One region of the Bacillus sp. PK6-16 genome, then DNA from elsewhere that is predicted to be linked to it. Evidence: a T-box and tRNA genes for the amino acid it is inferred to sense, from the RefSeq annotation. Region 1 holds a T-box; the other holds one or more tRNA genes.
The links. The T-box of region 1 lies ahead of tyrS (tyrosine--tRNA ligase). A T-box ahead of a tRNA ligase gene usually reads a tRNA of that ligase, here a tRNA-Tyr.
Positions count from the first base shown of each region.

Region 2: it has a tRNA-Tyr gene. The T-box ahead of tyrS (tyrosine--tRNA ligase) is inferred to sense a tRNA for this amino acid. The anticodon was not compared.

Region 1 covers NZ_CP096511.1:807,508-821,099, forward strand. The annotation lists gene M1D66_RS04130 (alpha/beta fold hydrolase) at 1-568, opposite strand, end outside; gene tnpB (IS200/IS605 family element RNA-guided endonuclease TnpB) at 672-1,790, opposite strand; gene acuC (acetoin utilization protein AcuC) at 2,135-3,301, opposite strand; gene M1D66_RS04145 (acetoin utilization AcuB family protein) at 3,298-3,942, opposite strand; gene acuA (acetoin utilization protein acetyltransferase AcuA) at 3,960-4,592, opposite strand; gene acsA (acetate--CoA ligase) at 4,769-6,487, shown strand; gene M1D66_RS04160 (maltose acetyltransferase domain-containing protein) at 6,572-7,132, shown strand; gene M1D66_RS04165 (hypothetical protein) at 7,199-7,654, shown strand; gene M1D66_RS04170 (RNA polymerase sigma factor) at 7,635-8,180, shown strand; gene M1D66_RS04175 (hypothetical protein) at 8,161-8,406, shown strand; T-box leader at 8,484-8,712, shown strand; gene tyrS (tyrosine--tRNA ligase) at 8,783-10,039, shown strand; gene M1D66_RS04185 (YjdJ family protein) at 10,119-10,421, opposite strand; gene M1D66_RS04190 (hypothetical protein) at 10,572-10,700, shown strand; gene M1D66_RS04195 (hypothetical protein) at 11,260-11,742, opposite strand; gene M1D66_RS04200 (hypothetical protein) at 11,767-12,078, opposite strand; gene rpsD (30S ribosomal protein S4) at 12,659-13,261, opposite strand.
Region 2 covers NZ_CP096511.1:5,141,794-5,147,014, forward strand. The annotation lists gene cdaA (diadenylate cyclase CdaA) at 1-90, opposite strand, end outside; gene rocF (arginase) at 339-1,232, opposite strand; gene M1D66_RS26340 (glycerate kinase) at 1,443-2,588, opposite strand; tRNA gene M1D66_RS26345 (tRNA-Ala) at 2,706-2,778, opposite strand; tRNA gene M1D66_RS26350 (tRNA-Gly) at 2,789-2,860, opposite strand; tRNA gene M1D66_RS26355 (tRNA-Lys) at 2,869-2,941, opposite strand; tRNA gene M1D66_RS26360 (tRNA-Gln) at 2,947-3,021, opposite strand; tRNA gene M1D66_RS26365 (tRNA-Tyr) at 3,087-3,170, opposite strand; tRNA gene M1D66_RS26370 (tRNA-Val) at 3,188-3,263, opposite strand; tRNA gene M1D66_RS26375 (tRNA-Glu) at 3,269-3,343, opposite strand; tRNA gene M1D66_RS26380 (tRNA-Thr) at 3,368-3,440, opposite strand; tRNA gene M1D66_RS26385 (tRNA-Asn) at 3,445-3,519, opposite strand; rRNA gene rrf (5S ribosomal RNA) at 3,529-3,644, opposite strand; rRNA gene M1D66_RS26395 (23S ribosomal RNA) at 3,735-5,221, opposite strand, start outside.

The DNA of each region.
Region 1 (13,592 bases):
TAATTGGTTTACAAAAATAAGAGTTGTAGTTTTCTGGTTTATACAATGATAATTTTGTTCTCTTAGTAGCTAGTTCTTTTCGTTCTTCATTTGTAAGGTGAGGGCTTTTTAAGTTTTCGATGAGCTCTTGCATATAATGAAACTGTGGATGTGCTGGATGATAAATACAAAAGGGTGTTTCGGTATAGTTACTTGCTGCAGCTCCTGCTACGACTAATGATTGTAAGGAATGTGGATACGTAATTGCATATAAAAGTCCAAGCATACCACCTGTTGAATGGCCAGCGAAATGCCATGTTGGAAGTTGTAATGCTTCTCGTATGGCTTCCAAGTCGTGGATTGTTTCAATCATGCTTAATTCTTTTTCTGAATTGGCTTTTAACGAGTTACCAGCGTCTCGTAAATTAATGAGAAATACACGATGCGTAGCAGTAAAAACATCCGCAAAGTAATCACCCGTTTCATTAAATTGTGAATAGTGATGTGTAATGCAAAGGGGTTCGCCACTGCCTTTAGTAAAAAGCTCGAATGTGCCACGTTTCGTGTGAATCATTTTTTGCTTCCACATAATATCACGACCTTTTCTCTTGAACCACTCACCACTTAACGCCCTTACGGACTGTTTGAAGTGGGAGATTCCTAAGTACAGAAGCCTAGCGGCTTCTAATTCATTAGGCTATCCCCGTAGTCCCTACGGTTAGAAGCCTTAAAGCCTCATTTTTAAGATTGATACTTGCGTTAATATCTCTGTCGTGATGACTATTGCACGCAGGACAATCCCATTCACGAAGATTTAGATTCTTAACGTCTTTATTTTGATACCCACAACAAGAACATAATTGGCTTGAAGCAAATGTTTTGGATACCGGAATGACTTGTTTTCCATACCATTTTGCCTTGTATTCTAGCAACGTTCTAAATTGTGACCAAGATACTTCACTAATCGCTTTTGCTAACTTATGATTTTTTAACATATTCGATACTTGCAAATCTTCTATACCGATAACATCGTGGTTTTTGATGATTTCAGTTGAGATTTTGTCCAAGTAATCTTTTCTAGCATTAGCTATGCATTCATGAATTCTAGCTACCCTTACTCGTTGTTTATTCCAGCGAGAAGATCCTTTCATTCTTCTAGAAAGAACACGTTGTGCTTTTGCCAACTTCTCTTCCAATGAGCGAAAAAATTTAGGGTTTTTATAGGTTGTTCCATCTGACAAAATGGCGAAATCTTTTAATCCTACATCCATTCCAATATAAGAATGTGTTTTCGGAAGTTCTTGCACCTCTGTTTCAACTAACAATGATACAAAGTATCTGCCAGAAGGGTTCCGTCTAACCGTAGCATTTAAAATACGTCCCTTTACTTCACGACTTTTGGCAAATCGAACAAGACCTAGTTTCGGCAATTTCATTTTGTTTCCCACAACAGCAATGTTTTCATTTGTTTGTTTTGTGGTATAAGATTGTACGTTGTTCTTTTTAGATTTGAAACGCGGGGCACTGTTTTGTTTTTTAAAAAAGCGTGTATAAGCATCCGCAAGATTGCGAACAGACGATTGAATAGCAATACTATCCACTTCTTTTAGCCAAACAAACTCTTTCTTCATGGCAGGAAGTTTGGCAGAGCATGTACCATATGTCAAACCTTTTCCTGTTTCTTTGTATGCATTATCCCATAGAGATAGGAAGTGATTGAATACAAAACGAGAACACCCAATCGTTTTATTAATCAGGATCGCTTGTGCTTTATTTGGATAGATACGAAATTTATATGCTTTATTGATCATCCTTCGTTTCACCTCCATTTCGATATATGTCTATTATAAACCAAACATACATTCGATTGGTAGTGAAGTAATTATGACAAATTGTCCGGTAACACTTTACATATATCGAACAATTAAGATGACTTCCTGCCATCTCTTGTTCGAAGCCAATTCATCTCCCACCTACTCGCTGTGCTACGTCCTTCACGCTCCTTGAGGAAGGAGTCTTCTTGGCTAAATTGATAAAAGTTGGGCCACTTAATTATGAAATAAAATATATCAGCGATTATTAAAATATATCGACTTACCGACAGAAACCGACAATAAATAAAAGGAGGCTATTCAAAAACGAGCCTCCTTTTCGTTTAGTATAAAGATTTTGTCATATTATTCCGAATAATTTCAAGGGATTTCGCTACAGTTAATGCATTCTTTTCTTCAATTTCTGGTTTACGGGGGATAGGTTTATACATGTTGTCTGGATCTTCCCATGTGAGGGGAAGTTCTGTTTCTGCTTGTCCTTTCCAAGCTTCAATCCATTCTGGAGGGAGATAACCTGAGATGTTTTGGATGTTGTTCATTTCGAGCCAAATGAGTGCCCAAGCTCTTGGAACGACGCGCCAGTGATCATAGCCACCGCCACCGACAGCGATCCAGCGACCGTCGCAATATTCATTAGCAATTTCACGAGCGAGCTTCGGTATTTCGCGGTAAATATTCATTGTCGCACAAAGATGTGTAAGTGGGTCATAATAATGTGCGTCAGCACCATTTTGCGTTAAAATAATATCCGGTTTAAAGTACGCTGCAACTTCTTTTACAACAGTTCGATATGATTTTAAGAACGATTCATCTTCTGTAAAAGCATCGAGTGGAACGTTAAAAGAATAACTATAGCCATTACCTTGTCCGCGTTCATTTACAGCGCCAGTTCCAGGAAATAAATAGCGACCAGTTTCATGTAATGAAATTGTGCATACGTTAGGGTCATCATAAAACGACCACTGTACGCCATCACCGTGATGAGCATCTGTATCAATATATAAGACGCGTAAACCGTATTTCTTTTGAATATATTTCATTGCGATAGAACTGTCGTTATAAATACAAAAGCCAGATGCTTTGCCGCGAAAGCCGTGATGTAAGCCGCCGCCCAAATTAAGTGCGTGTTTTACTTTTCCGGAAAGAACAGCATCGACAGCTGTTAACGTACCACCAACGAGCAATGCGCTTGCTTCGTGCATATTTGGGAACATCGGTGTATCTTCTGTTCCGAGTCCATATGTCATCGCAATTGATTTTTCTAACTTTCCTTCTCCAGCACGTTTTACCGCATTTATGTACTCCTCTGTATGAACGTAGGCGATCTCTTCATCTGTAGCCATCCGTGGTGAGATGATTTGAGAGGGAGAGATGAAACCGCCCTTTTGTAATAAATCATACGTAAGTGTGACGCGCAGTTGGTTAAAAGGATGATCAGGGCTAAATGAATAGCCCCGAAAGTCATCCGAATAAATAAACGCGCTACTCATGCTTGCATCCCCATGATGTTTGGCCATAATACGCGGTAGCCTTCTGCTTCAAGTGCATCAATCACTTTTAGAGGATTCATCGTTTGAATGCGGAAAACGAGTACTTTATCATTCTCGTCTTTTGCTGGGTAGACGAGAACACTCACGATATTTATTTGTAAATCACTAAAAATAGCAACGACTTTTCCAAGAATACCAGGTTCGTTTTTTACTTGAATTTCAATTTGCGAACTTGGTTGATGTGCTCCTGTTAATTTTACTAACGTGTGTAATACTGTAGATTCAGAAATGATTCCAACTAACTTCCCGGCCTTTGTAACAGGAAGACAGCCAATTTTATTTTCAAAAAATAAAGTAGCAATTTCCTCAACGAAATCGAGAGGATGGCAAGTCATAACAGGATGTTTCATAATAAGTTCGAGAGGTTGCTGTAGCATATCGAGTGAAACTTGTTCATCTAGAATAGACGGACTTGCATCTCTTACATCCCGATCAGAAATAATGCCTACGACGTGATTATTTTGATCGACAATTGGAATGTGCCGAATGCCTTTCGTGCGTATCGTTCGGATTGCTGTTTCGATTGTATCGTTTGGATGTAATGTAACTACATTTTGATTCATAATTTCTTCTACAATCATTCCAGTTGCCCCCTTTATTAATACATAAAACGATTGTGAAAACGTAGACGATCAAAAGCTTGAATAGAATCCGTATCAACGCGTTTACCGATGCGGACCATTAAACAGTTGGCAGGATGTGAACAAATTTCAGGATCGTCTGTAGCCATCCATTGTAACCCGCCGGCATTCATCATCTTCTCCATTACTTTTCGGTATTCCCACACATTCAAACCTGTTTGTTTCAAATCCCAGTGCCAATAATATTCAGTCGTCAATATAATGTAATCTTCCATATAATCGTCCATCATAGAAACCTCTAGTAAGTTCTTTCCGACAGAACTCCCGCGGAAGGCTGGGACTACTTCAATTGCCCCAAGCTCAATTAAGTTTTCCATTTTTCCTTCTGACCATCGTTCAAGTGGATCAGGATACAAGTATGTAACATATCCAACAATTGTTTGGTCATGTCTAGCAATAATGAGACGAGCTTCTGGTAATTTAGAAATTTCGACAATTGCTTTATATTGTTGCTCGGCAGGACGAAACGCAATTAAGTCTGGATGAAACTCATACATTTCTAAGTTATGTGTAGAGACAGGACCTTCAATAATTAAAGTGCCTTTCGCTGTTTTTAAGTTTCTAGCATTATATATTTTTTTATGAATCAATGTATTGCTCACCACCTTGAGGGTTTGTGAATCTATTAATATCGTACTTTATAATATATGCGATGTGAATCGAAATTTGTCATTAAAAATTTGTCTAAAAATCAACAAATATACTGAAAATTTTAAATAATGTCATTATAATAGATAATAGAATACATAGGAGGGGGATGTAAAGTATGAAAGTAGAAACGCTTCCTGTCATTAAAGGAGAAAATAATTTGCCGAATTATGATGAGGCATACGCGAATTTTAACTGGGAAGAGGTTAATAAAAACTTTACTTGGAATGAAACAGGCCGAGTAAATATGGCGTATGAGGCAATTGATAAGCATGCGAAATCCGATCGAAAGAATAAAGTAGCTCTTTATTATCAAGATGGATCGCGAAAAGAGAAATATACATTTAAGGAAATGAAGGATTTTTCTAATAAAGCAGGAAACGTCCTTAAGAATTATGGCGATGTAGAAAAAGGCGATCGCGTTTTTATTTTTATGCCACGTTCTCCAGAGTTATATTTCGCACTTTTAGGTGCAGTGAAATTAGGAGCAATTGTTGGACCGCTATTTGAAGCATTTATGGAAGGCGCAGTTCGCGATCGCTTAGAAGATAGCGAAGCAAAGGTGTTAATTACAACGCCTGAATTATTAGAGCGCGTACCATTAAATGATTTACCGGCTTTAAAAACAGTTTTCCTTGTTGGAGATAATGTAGAAGAAGGCGGTAAAACGGTAGCGTTCAATCCGTTATTTGAACAAGCTTCAAAAGAATTACATATTGAATGGTTAGGCCGTGAAGACGGTTTGATTCTACATTACACGTCTGGTTCTACTGGTAAGCCAAAAGGTGTGCTTCATGCGCAAAACGCAATGGTTCAGCACTATCAAACGGCGAAGTGGGTATTAGATTTAAAAGAAGACGATGTATATTGGTGTACTGCTGACCCGGGCTGGGTAACTGGAACAGCTTACGGTATTTTCGCACCGTGGTTAGTTGGAGCGTCAAATGTTATTTTAGGTGGACGCTTTAGTCCAGAAGCTTGGTATGAAGCACTGCAAGATTACGGTGTGACGGTTTGGTACAGCGCACCAACAGCATTCCGTATGTTAATGGGAGCTGGACAAGACGCAATTAAAAAATATGACTTATCACAAGTTCGTCACGTATTAAGCGTTGGTGAGCCGTTAAATCCAGAAGTAATTCGCTGGGGTATGAATGCATTTGGACTTCGTATTCATGATACGTGGTGGATGACAGAAACAGGTGGACAAGTAATTTGTAACTACCCTTGTATGGAAATCCGTCCAGGTTCAATGGGTAAACCAATTCCAGGTGTGAAAGCAGCGATTGTTGATAATGAAGGAAATGAAGTGCCTCCTTACACAATGGGTAACTTAGCAATTGCGAAAGGTTGGCCATCTATGATGCGCGGGATCTGGAATAACCAGCAAAAATATGAATCTTATTTCATGCCGGGAGATTGGTACGTATCAGGTGACTCTGCCTATATGGATGAAGATGGATACTTCTGGTTCCAAGGACGTATCGACGATGTAATTATGACGTCAGGTGAGCGCGTTGGTCCGTTTGAAGTAGAAAGTAAATTAATCGAGCATGCTGCTGTTGCAGAAGCTGGTGTAATTGGTATTCCTGATCCGGTGCGCGGCGAAATTATTAAAGCATTTATCGCACTTCGAGCAGGATACGAACCATCTGATGAATTAAAAGAAGAAATTCGTCAATTTGTAAAGAAAGGCCTAGCAGCTCATGCAGCGCCACGACAAATTGAATTTAGAGATAAATTACCGAAAACGAGAAGTGGTAAAATTATGCGCCGCGTATTAAAAGCGTGGGAGCTGAATTTACCAACAGGTGACTTATCAACGATGGAAGATTAAGAGAGAAAGGTCTGAACGAAAAATGTTCAGGCCTTTCTTTTTTATGATATCATTAACTCATATATATAAGTTAAAGGGGATAGTATGATGAAAACAGAAAAGGAAAAGATGATACTAGGAGAAATGTACATACCGGCTGATCCAGTTTTAGTACAAGAAAGAGAGCAAGCACGTATATTAACGAGAAAATTAAATGATACGCCAGAAGAGCAATTGAAAGAGCGTAGCGAAATCGTAAAAGAATTATTCGGAACGACAGGAGATAATATTCATCTTGAATCTTCTTTTAGATGTGATTACGGCTATAACATTCATGTCGGTGAAAATTTTTACGCGAACTTTGACTGTACCATTTTAGATGTATGTCCAGTAACAATCGGAGTGAACTGTATGTTAGCTCCAGGTGTTCACATTTATACAGCAACGCACCCGCTTGATCCGGTAGAGCGCATAAGCGGATCAGAATACGGAAAACCAGTTACAATTGGCGATAACGTATGGATTGGCGGAAGAGCAATTATTAATCCAGGTGTAACAATTGGAGACAATGCGGTGATCGCATCTGGTGCTGTCGTAACGAAAGATGTGCCTAATAATGTAGTAGTTGGCGGGAACCCTGCAAAGATTATAAAAAAACTAAAATAATATTTGAACGAAGTGCCTTCCTCGTCTGTATACATTTATGAAAGAATAGATGAGGGAGGCTTTTATATGTCTAATAAATTACTTCTTACTTTTGCTGTAATTGGAATTATAGTTGTATTTTCTTGTGGTCTTTTCTTACCGATACCAATTGGATATAGAGTATCAATGCTTACAGCTGGAGTTATAATGGGTGTTATGTTTTCAATCATTATTCCATTTGATAGAAAACATATAGTACGGAAAAATGGATATAAAATTGATTTTACAAAAACAAAAGTGTATTTTCGCTGGAATGTATTTGACACTATTTCTATCTGCCTTGCGTTGTATGCATGCATATGTGTGCAAGCGTTAAATACTTTAGTTACTATGGGATTTACGATTCAAAACCCATATGTGCAATTTTTTACAAATCAATCACAATTGTGGATTTTTATTGCGATTGCATATTTAATTTCCCGTATTTCATTAACGTTAAAAGGAATAAAGGAGATCAAAAATCATGGCGCAGATTGGGATTGAGGAGGAGCTCATGCTTGCGTATCAAAGTGGAGATAAACAAGCGGGAGAAAGACTATATGTTTTAATCAAACCAGCGCTATACACATTTTTATATCGATTTAACCGAGATGAACAATTAAGTATCGATCTTGTGCAAGATACGTTTTTGACGCTAGAGCGTAAGAAACATATGTATGAACTTGAAAAAGGTAAAATAAAAACGTATTTATTTCAAATTGGTTATCGTCTTATGATTAATAAATTAAATAGGAGAAAAAAGTGGCGTACGCTTTTGCCATTTTTAGTGCCGATTCCGGAAAAAGAATTTTCTCACGAAGATCGGCTCACAGTAAGAGAAGCAATTTTGAAAGTTCCAGAAGAGCAAAGAGCGGTCCTAATCCTTTCTTATTATCATGACATGCAGCAAAAAGAAATTGCAGAGATATTAAACATTCCGATTGGAACGGTGAAATCGAGACTTCATAACGGGATAAAGAAATTGAAACAATTGCTGGAGGTGGACGAAATTGAGCGAAAATCCCTTTAAGAGTGAATATAAGTTAAAGCAACATTTAGATAGTGATCATGTAGAAATACCAGACTTTCCAAAAACGGTAAGTCGATTCGATCGATTAATCGGGTTTCTTGGTTCCCCAGCGAAAGATCCTGTGGAGGCGACCATTGGGAATGATTTATCGATTGTGTTTCATGTATCGTTATTAGTTGGGGTTCCAATTCTTTCTCTTATTACGATACTCTTTATGGTGTTGTAAAGGATTGACAAGAAGGGAAACCTGACCTCTATTTGACATGCCTATATAAATGATGGTATAAAGAAAAGTATATGAATAATTGAGCGTGGAAAGGGAGAAGTAGTGATCATTTCCCTGTTTTAGAGAGCTGATGGCCGGTGAAAATCAGCACATAGATGATCGCGAATTACGCCCCTAGAGCATCTTTTTTCGATTGAATTGTATTCAAAAGGGAAAAGACGGTGCTAAGCCGTTATGTAAATAAGGTGGTAGGCTTTTTTGGTCTGCAACTAGGGTGGTAACGCGATAATCAAAATCGTCCCTTATTTGAAGGGGCGATTTTTTTATGTTTTCAACTTTCACGCCAGTAATGAACTTAAAGGAGAGTATGTAGGATATGGGTATTTTACAAGATCTTGAATTTCGCGGTCTAATTAATCAGCAAACAGATGCTGAGGGCCTTGAGCAATTATTAGAAAAAGAAAGCGTTAAATTATACTGTGGTTTCGACCCGACAGCGGACAGCTTACACATTGGTCATATGTTACCAGTATTAATGTTACGTCGTTTCCAATTAGCTGGTCACCAACCAATCGCACTTGTTGGCGGTGGTACTGGTATGATCGGTGACCCAAGTGGTAAAAAAGCAGAGCGTACATTAAATACGAAAGATACAGTTGCTTACTACACAGAAAGCATTAAAAACCAACTTTCAAACTTCTTAGAGTTTGAAAACGTGGACAACCCAGCAACGATGGCTAACAACTACGACTGGCTTGGTAGCTTAGATGTAATTTCATTCTTACGCGATATCGGTAAAAACTTCGGTTTAAACTATATGTTAGCAAAAGATACAGTAGCATCTCGTTTAGAAACTGGTATTTCATTTACTGAGTTCAGTTACATGATTTTACAATCATACGACTTCTTAAACTTATACCAACAACATAATTGCCGCTTGCAAATCGGTGGTAGTGACCAATGGGGTAACATTACAGCTGGTCTTGAATTAATCCGTAAATCAGAAGAAGATGCGAAAGCATTCGGTTTAACAATTCCACTTGTTACAAAATCTGACGGTACGAAGTTTGGTAAAACAGAAGGCGGTGCAATTTGGTTAGACCCAGAGAAAACAACTCCTTACGAGTTCTACCAATTCTGGATTAACACAGATGACCGTGATGTTGTAAAATACTTAAAATACTTCACATTCTTATCTCATGAAGAAATTCTTGAGCTTGAAAAGCAAGTAGCTGAAGCGCCAGAAAAACGTGCAGCACAAAAGGCATTAGGTTCTGAAATGACAAAACTTGTTCACGGCGAAGAAGCATTAGAGCAAGCGATTAAAATTTCAGCTGCATTATTTAGCGGTTCTGTAGCAGAACTAACTGCAAGCGAAATCGAACAAGGATTCAAAGACGTACCATCTGTAGAACGTACTGCAGAAGATACAGTATTAATCGACTTACTTGTAGAAAGCAAAATCTCTCCATCAAAACGTCAAGCACGTGAAGATGTAACGAATGGCGCAATCTACGTAAACGGTGAGCGTACACAAGCATTAGACTACGTTGTAACAGAAAACGACCGCATCGAAGGTAAATTCACAATCATTCGCCGCGGTAAAAAGAAATATTTCTTAATTCGTTACTAATCAGAAACGAATATAAAACAAATAGTACCCCGAATTGTAGGCTGAAAATTCTATGATTCGGGGTTTTTTATGTATAAATTTAGATTGCCTCACGAGATCTTGTAAATAGAATATGAAGAATTAATACGAGCATATAAAGTAAGCTAATAAGCATAACAATAAATGCTGTTGGATAAAATTTTGCCGCATATATAAAGAAATCGATTTGATAAATATCTTCGTAATTTGAAACGGTGCCTTTAAAGTAATTCGTAAACTTGGCACTATATTTCCATTCATCAGGATCATCTATTAAATTACTTCCCTGATACCAATTAATAAGTGCGGAAGTAATAAACAACATACATGCACTACCCAACTGAACCATTTGATTTATTGTCAAAACGAATCAACCTCCTATTTAATGGTTATTATAGCGTGCATTCATATTCCTGTAACCTTTTTGTTGTAATCTCCTTTTCGAGTTCATACGGAAATCACATGTAAGCGGTATGATAAACGTATAACAATTAGAAAGGAGTGGTAAAACGAAATGTCACTAGAAGCGTTGATTATTTTTTCTTTGCTAAACGCGGGTCAACTTGCAGAGAATTCGAAGATGGATGTACATAAAGAGCAGAAAGATGCTTATGTATATATTCAAAAAGAGGAAAATAAATAATTTTAATATATATAAATAAAAGCTACTCGAAGTAACTGTTTTGGTGTCTTCGGTAGCTTTTTTGTATGCATAGGATTCAAATTTAGTAAGTGAGCTATTTAATAGAGGGTTTGTAGAAGAAACAAGTATAATTAATATGAACTGATAAATTGATAAAAATAAAACGTTATAAACAGGAGGATTTGTATGGAACATAGTGAGGCATCTCAAAGGCTGTTTTTTTGATTTAATCTTTTTAATATTAAGTCCCCCCTGTCAAAAAAAGTTTGTCCTCTGGGGAGGGTAGGTAGCGTAGGGGCACATCAATAGTTGCACTATTTTTTTAAAAATGAAGGGGGGTGAAATGTCTATGAAACTCTGTAAGTATTACATAATAAAAGCCACAACTCATGAAAAGACCTTCTAATTTATTGTTAGTTTATTTGATTAATATTCTTTGTCCACTTTTCGTAACTCTGACTGTGTAAGTCCATATGCCTCTGTTGTACAACCTGCTAACAACATAACAGGCATAGCTGAAGTTAATAGTTTACGTTTCATTGACATATACCCCTTTGTGTTATTTCTTTTTACTTAGTTCTTTTGTTGCTTTGTCTACTAACTCAGAAGCTTCGTCTAAATCCTTTTTAGCGAATTCAATTGTATCTTTATCATCCTCTTCTAAACCTGTCTGCATGTTTTCTACCCCTGATTTCGAGAATAACATTGCTTTACTTATGTTTATCGGTGTTTTATTGTCTTCAGCTAACTTATAATCTAGTTTATCAATCTTATCAATTAATTCGAAATAAGGTTTCGATAACTCTTTTAACTTTTCAGCCTTCTTCTTATTAGATTTTCTGCTATCTACAAGGTCTTTTATTTCTTCCGTTTGTTCAGTGTAATCTTTAAGTAAGTATGTTGCATTCTTATTATAGTCTTCTTTCTTGTTTTCTTTAACAGAAGCTTCCATTACTTCGTCTTTCTTTTTATCGTTTGACTCACAACCTACCCCTGTTATTAACAACATTGGAATCGCTAAAGTTAATAGTTTACGTTTCATTTTCTCATACCCCTTTAGTATTTATTATTCTACTTCACTTACACTTTGTTCGTCTAATGCTCGAATATCGTCTATTGCTTTACCAAACATCCCCATTGCTTCATTTAGACTCTTTGTACCAATGTCTGCCTTAGTCTCACTTATTTCGTCTACCGATTCTAATATCTTATCCCTTGACTTCTCATAAAGAATTAAAGACTTTTTCAATTCCATTTGCAAGTTTTCGTATTGTTTAGGCGGTTTAATGTCTTGTAATTTCTTAGACTCCGCATACACCTTTTCAAGTTGCGCTTTTACTTTTTCTTGGTTTGTTAGTAAAGTTTTATCCTTTTCCATAATCAGAGTTACTTTTTACATTTCCTTTGCAAAACCCTCTGCTTTAGTTTGTACTTCACCGAGATACATATTTAAAGACATGAACTTTCCCTCCCCTTACAAGAAAATAATACCAATTTAAGAGGGGGATTGTAAACGTAATATTCTGATGATTTAACGATTAAAGAGGTACTCGTCCATTAAGTTTTTTAATCTCATTCGGATGATCTGGTAATGAAGGGGTTTTTAAGGTTGAATGTAAATAGAAAAGGGAAGATATAGATTATGTGCAAATAAATACGTTGTAAAAATAATGTTAAGAAAAGGAGAGTATAGCAAAGAAAAATGAGTTATGGGATAGAATGTAGTGTTTTTAAGTGTTAGAAGAAGGGAGAGGTTTTTATTAATGTGGATAAAAAACAAATGAAATTCTAGAGAGAGGGTTAAGTTTTATTAACTATAGACTTGCAGTTCTTTTTTATTTTATTACATTAGTCTGTTTCTATACATATAATCGGCTATATTCAATAAAAAAAGCCCAGGCCCCTTGATAAACAAGGTTCCTAAGGCTTTTAATACGACTCTTTTCAGAGTACCGAGATTAACGAGAGTAGAACTCTACGATTAATGCTTCGTTGATTTCAGCTGGTAACTCAGAACGCTCAGCGTGACGAGTGTAAGTAGCTTCTAATTTGTCAGCATCGAAAGTTAAGTATTCTGGTACGAAGTTGTTAACTTCGATCGCTTCTTTAACAACAACAAGGCTGTTAGATTTTTCGCGAACGCTGATAGTTTGACCAGGTTTTACACGGTAAGATGGGATATCTACGCGAGCGCCATCAACCATGATGTGACCGTGGTTTACTAATTGGCGAGCTGCACGACGAGTGCGAGCTAAGCCCATACGGTAAACTAAGTTGTCAAGACGAGCTTCAAGAAGGATCATGAAGTTTTCGCCGTGCTTACCAGGCATTTTACCTGCTTGGTCAAATGTGCGACGGAATTGACGCTCAGTCATGCCGTACATGTGACGAAGTTTTTGTTTCTCTTGTAATTGTAAACCGTATTCTGAAAGTTTCTTACGTTGGTTAGGACCGTGAGGACCTGGTGCGTAAGGGCGTTTTTCTAATTCTTTTCCTGTGCCGCTTAGAGAGATTCCAAGACGACGAGACAGTTTCCAAGCTGGACCTGTATAACGAGCCATAGTTGACTCCTCCTTTAAAAATGTTTTTATTTACGTAAAATAAAAACAGACGTAATCGATATTTACGGGCATTTTGTTTTCATGTACCTTCGCTCCAGCAGCAGGGAGTTACGAGATACACCTCCGTAGAGGAACAAAATACAAACGATAAACTCACATTACAAGGCTGCCTTTTTATTTTACACAAACGCTATTATATCTTTTACCCAGAGTTTCGTCAAGCGAGTACGTTTTTGTTTTATGCATAAAAATTTTGGAAATTAATATAAGAAGGAATTTAAAACAATATAGAAGAAGAGATAGAAACACAAATAAAACGCTTACATAAAAT
Region 2 (5,221 bases), 970 kb from region 1:
AAGAATTAGCTTATATATAATAAACCATACAATGGCAATATCTAATGCCGTACTAAGATATTTCAAAATGGTCGTATCTTCAAAAGGCATGCTATCCCTTCCTCCTACTTACGAGCAATTCTATCCATATATTGAAATATTGTTTTATGCTCTATCTGTATGTATTTCCAACAACTAGTTAATTATACCATACATGAAACAAACGACAATTACAAACAACCCCCTTTAGCTCAAATTGGTAAGATGTCAAACATTTTTATTGTACAGTATAATATAAATCATTATTATACGCTTATTTTCAAATAAAAAAAGCAACTTCTCAGTTGCTTTTCTTACATTTATTTTAGTTTTTCACCGAATAAAGAACCCATTAAAGCAACTGCTGTTGTTGCCGTTCTATTTCTCTCATCTAAAATCGTATTTACCTCAACAAATTCAGCAGATGTGATAATATCAGCTTCTGCTAACATTTCCATCGCCAAATGACTTTCACGATAAGATAGACCGCCAATTACAGGTGTTCCAACACCTGGTGCATCATGAGGATCAAGACCATCTAAATCTAATGATAAGTGTACACCATCGGTATGAGATAAATATGCGATTGTTTCTTCCATCACAGCCGTCATCCCCATACGATCAATTTCATGCATTGAGAACACTTTAATACCTTCATTGCGAATGAAATCTTTTTCTCCTTCATCCAATGCACGCGCACCGATAATTACGACATTCTCTTTTTTCACCTTTGGATATGCTCCGTATAAATCTACAAGTGAAGAATGTCCATAACCTAAACTTGCTGCAAGTGACATACCATGAATATTTCCAGATGGTGAAGTTTCCTCTGTATTTAAATCACCGTGTGCATCATACCAAATAACGCCTAAGTTTTTATAATGTTTTGCTACACCAGCTAATGTACCGATAGCAATACTATGGTCACCACCTAATACAAGTGGAAAACGACCTTCTTCTATAATATGATCCACCTTACTTGCTAATTCATTACATACAGTTGCAACTTGTGTAAGGTTTCTTAATTTTGTATTTTCATCTATCTCTTTTTCTCTCTCTATACATATATCTCCCATATCTTTAACGTCATATCCAATTTCTTCAATTCTTTCAATTACCCCTGCATAACGGATCGCGCTCGGTCCCATATCAACTCCACGACGCATCTGTCCTAAATCCATTGGAACTCCAATAACTGAGATTTCTTTTTTCATAGATAGTATCCCCCTTTTATGCCTTCACTAAATATTTTAAATCTTTTATATAGTCTGACTCAACTCGACATTTTTCTGTATGGATATACAATTTATTCACTTATATTCACGTTGAAAACCAAATTTCAAGACTATTCTATGTATAAAGTTAACTTAATGAAACAATCGCAATCACTATTATTAAATAATAATAATAAAACACTCCTATATTTAGAAGTGTTTTTCTGATGCTATTTTCCATACTGTTGCAATATTCTTCGTTGTCATTTCAATATTTTCTTCTGCTACTTTATATGCTTCTTCTAGTGTCATCGGTCTCGTTGTAATACTAAATACCGCATCTATTCCTTTCTCGTACACAGCTGAATAATCAGATGATACAGACCCTCCAATAGCAATTACAGGCACAGAAAAACGTTTTGCACGCCCCGCAACACCCACAGGAGCCTTTCCATATGCAGTTTGTTTATCTATTCTACCTTCACCAGTTATAATAAGATTTGCATCTTCTATATGTTTATCGAAATTTGTATACTCTAATACAATTTCAATGCCCCTACGCAAGTCTCCCTTTAACACTGAAATAACAGCCGCTCCCATTCCTCCCGCTGCCCCTGCACCAGGTATTTCAGATACATCAAAAGATACATATCGTTTAAGCATATTCGCATAATGTTGTAAATTTTCATCTAGCTCTTTCATCATCTCTATATTTGCACCCTTTTGTCTCCCAAATACGAAAGATGCTCCCTGCATTCCGACTAATGGATTATCCACATCACATGCCGCTTCTATCTTTACCCCCTTTAAGCGTGGGTCCATTCGTGAAAAATCAATAGTAACAATCGAGTGTAATGTGCCTCCAGATGGATCTATTACTTCACCCTTGCCATTTATAAACCTTACTCCTAAAGCCCCTAACATACCTGCCCCGCCATCATTTGTAGCACTTCCTCCAAGTCCTAAAATTATGTACTCCACTCCTTGATCTAGCGCATGTAATATAAGTTCTCCTGTTCCTTTTGTCGTTGTAATAAGTGGGTTGCGCTTTTCAACTGGAACGTGCTGTAATCCTGATGCTGCTGCCATTTCAATAAACGCTGTCTTTTTATCTTTAGAAATGCCATAAAAAGCTTGTATACCTTCTCTAAGCGGTCCTGTCACACTAATTGATATAATTCTCCCCCCTGTAGCATCAACAAGTGATTCAACCGTCCCTTCTCCTCCATCTCCAATTGGTATTTTCACATACTCTGCATTAGGAAAAATTGCTCTAAAACCTCTTTCAATAGCTCCACATACTTCTATAGCTTTTAGGCTTTCTTTATATGAATCAGATGCAATAACAACTTTCACAATTATCTCCCCATCCCTTATTTTTACGTTTTCTTCATTTTAAACGACAAGTATAAAAGTTGTCTTTTTAAACACAAAAAAAGCTTACATCGTATGATGTAAGCTTTTTTATTTAGATGGAGCCTAGCGGGATCGAACCGCTGACCTCCTGCGTGCAAGGCAGGCGCTCTCCCAGCTGAGCTAAGGCCCCTTATTAATTAAGCGGAAGACGGGATTCGAACCCGCGACCCCAACCTTGGCAAGGTTGTATTCTACCACTGAACTACTTCCGCAAAAATGATGAGCCATGAAGGACTCGAACCTTCGACCCTCTGATTAAAAGTCAGATGCTCTACCAACTGAGCTAATGGCTCGTAAATGGCTGGGCTAGCTGGATTCGAACCAGCGCATGACGGAGTCAAAGTCCGTTGCCTTACCGCTTGGCTATAGCCCATTAATATTTACTAGTATGGTTATCTTTTCAAAAAAATAAACCCTCTCAGGTTATTTTAAAGAAAATGGTGGAGGGGGGCAGATTCGAACTGCCGAACCCGAAGGAGCGGATTTACAGTCCGCCGCGTTTAGCCACTTCGCTACCCCTCCGACATTTTAAATATATATGGTGGAGGATGACGGGATCGAACCGCCGACCCCCTGCTTGTAAGGCAGGTGCTCTCCCAGCTGAGCTAATCCTCCAAAAGTGGTGACCCGTACGGGATTCGAACCCGTGTTACCGCCGTGAAAGGGCGGTGTCTTAACCACTTGACCAACGGGCCAAAAAAGTTTTAAACCTATTCCCAAGCTTCCAACCGGGCTTGAACCGGTGACCTCTTCCTTACCATGGAAGTGCTCTACCAGCTGAGCTATGGAAGCATAATGGCTCCGCAGGTAGGACTCGAACCTACGACCGATCGGTTAACAGCCGATAGCTCTACCACTGAGCTACTGCGGAATAATATTAGCCTGGCAACGTCCTACTCTCACAGGGACAAGGTCCCAACTACCATCGGCGCTAGAGAGCTTAACTTCCGTGTTCGGTATGGGAACGGGTGTGACCTCTCTGCCATCATTACCAGACTTTTATCATTATAAACATTTCTTTCGAAATGTCAAGAAGAAATTTTAATATATATTCCTTCAAAACTAGATAACATTGCTTCATATTATATGGTTAAGTCCTCGATCTATTAGTATTCGTCAGCTCCACATGTCACCATGCTTCCACCTCGAACCTATCAACCTGATCATCTTTCAGGGATCTTACTAGCTTACGCTATGGGAAATCTCATCTTGAGGGGGGCTTCATGCTTAGATGCTTTCAGCACTTATCCCTTCCGCACATAGCTACCCAGCTATGCCCTTGGCAGAACAACTGGTACACCAGCGGTGCGTCCATCCCGGTCCTCTCGTACTAAGGACAGCTCCTCTCAAATTTCCTACGCCCACGACGGATAGGGACCGAACTGTCTCACGACGTTCTGAACCCAGCTCGCGTACCGCTTTAATGGGCGAACAGCCCAACCCTTGGGACCGACTACAGCCCCAGGATGCGATGAGCCGACATCGAGGTGCCAAACCTCCCCGTCGATGTGGACTCTTGGGGGAGATAAGCCTGTTATCCCCGGGGTAGCTTTTATCCGTTGAGCGATGGCCCTTCCATGCGGAACCACCGGATCACTAAGCCCGACTTTCGTCCCTGCTCGACTTGTAGGTCTCGCAGTCAAGCTCCCTTATGCCTTTGCACTCTACGAATGATTTCCAACCATTCTGAGGGAACCTTTGGGCGCCTCCGTTACACTTTAGGAGGCGACCGCCCCAGTCAAACTGCCCACCTGACACTGTCTCCCGGGTCGATAAGACCCGTAGGTTAGAATTTCAATACAGTCAGGGCGGTATCCCACCAGCGCCTCCACCGAAGCTAGCGCTCCGGTTTCAATGGCTCCCGCCTATCCTGTACAAACTGTACCAAAATTCAATATCAGGCTACAGTAAAGCTCCACGGGGTCTTTCCGTCCTGTCGCGGGTAACCTGCATCTTCACAGGTACTATAATTTCACCGAGTCTCTGGTTGAGACAGTGCCCAAATCGTTACACCTTTCGTGCGGGTCGGAACTTACCCGACAAGGAATTTCGCTACCTTAGGACCGTTATAGTTACGGCCGCCGTTTACTGGGGCTTCAGTTCAGAGCTTCGCTTACGCTAACCCCTCTCCTTAACCTTCCAGCACCGGGCAGGTGTCACCCCCTATACTTCGCCTTACGGCTTCGCAGAGAGCTGTGTTTTTGCTAAACAGTCGCTTGGGCCTATTCACTGCGGCTTTCCGTTAAGAAAGCACCCCTTCTCCCGAAGTTACGGGGTCATTTTGCCGAGTTCCTTAACCAGAGTTCTCTCGCACACCTTAGGATTCTCTCCTCGCCTACCTGTGTCGGTTTGCGGTACAGGCACCTTTTATCTCGCTAGAAGCTTTTCTTGGCAGCGGGGAATCAAAGACTTCGCTCCATAAGGAGCTTCCCCATCACAGCTCAGCCTTTACGATAAGCGGATTTGCCTACTTATCAGCCTAACTGCTTGGACGTGCACAACCAATCGCACGCTTCTTCTATCCTTCTGCGTCCCTCCATTGCTCAAACGATAAAGAGGTGGTACAGGAATAT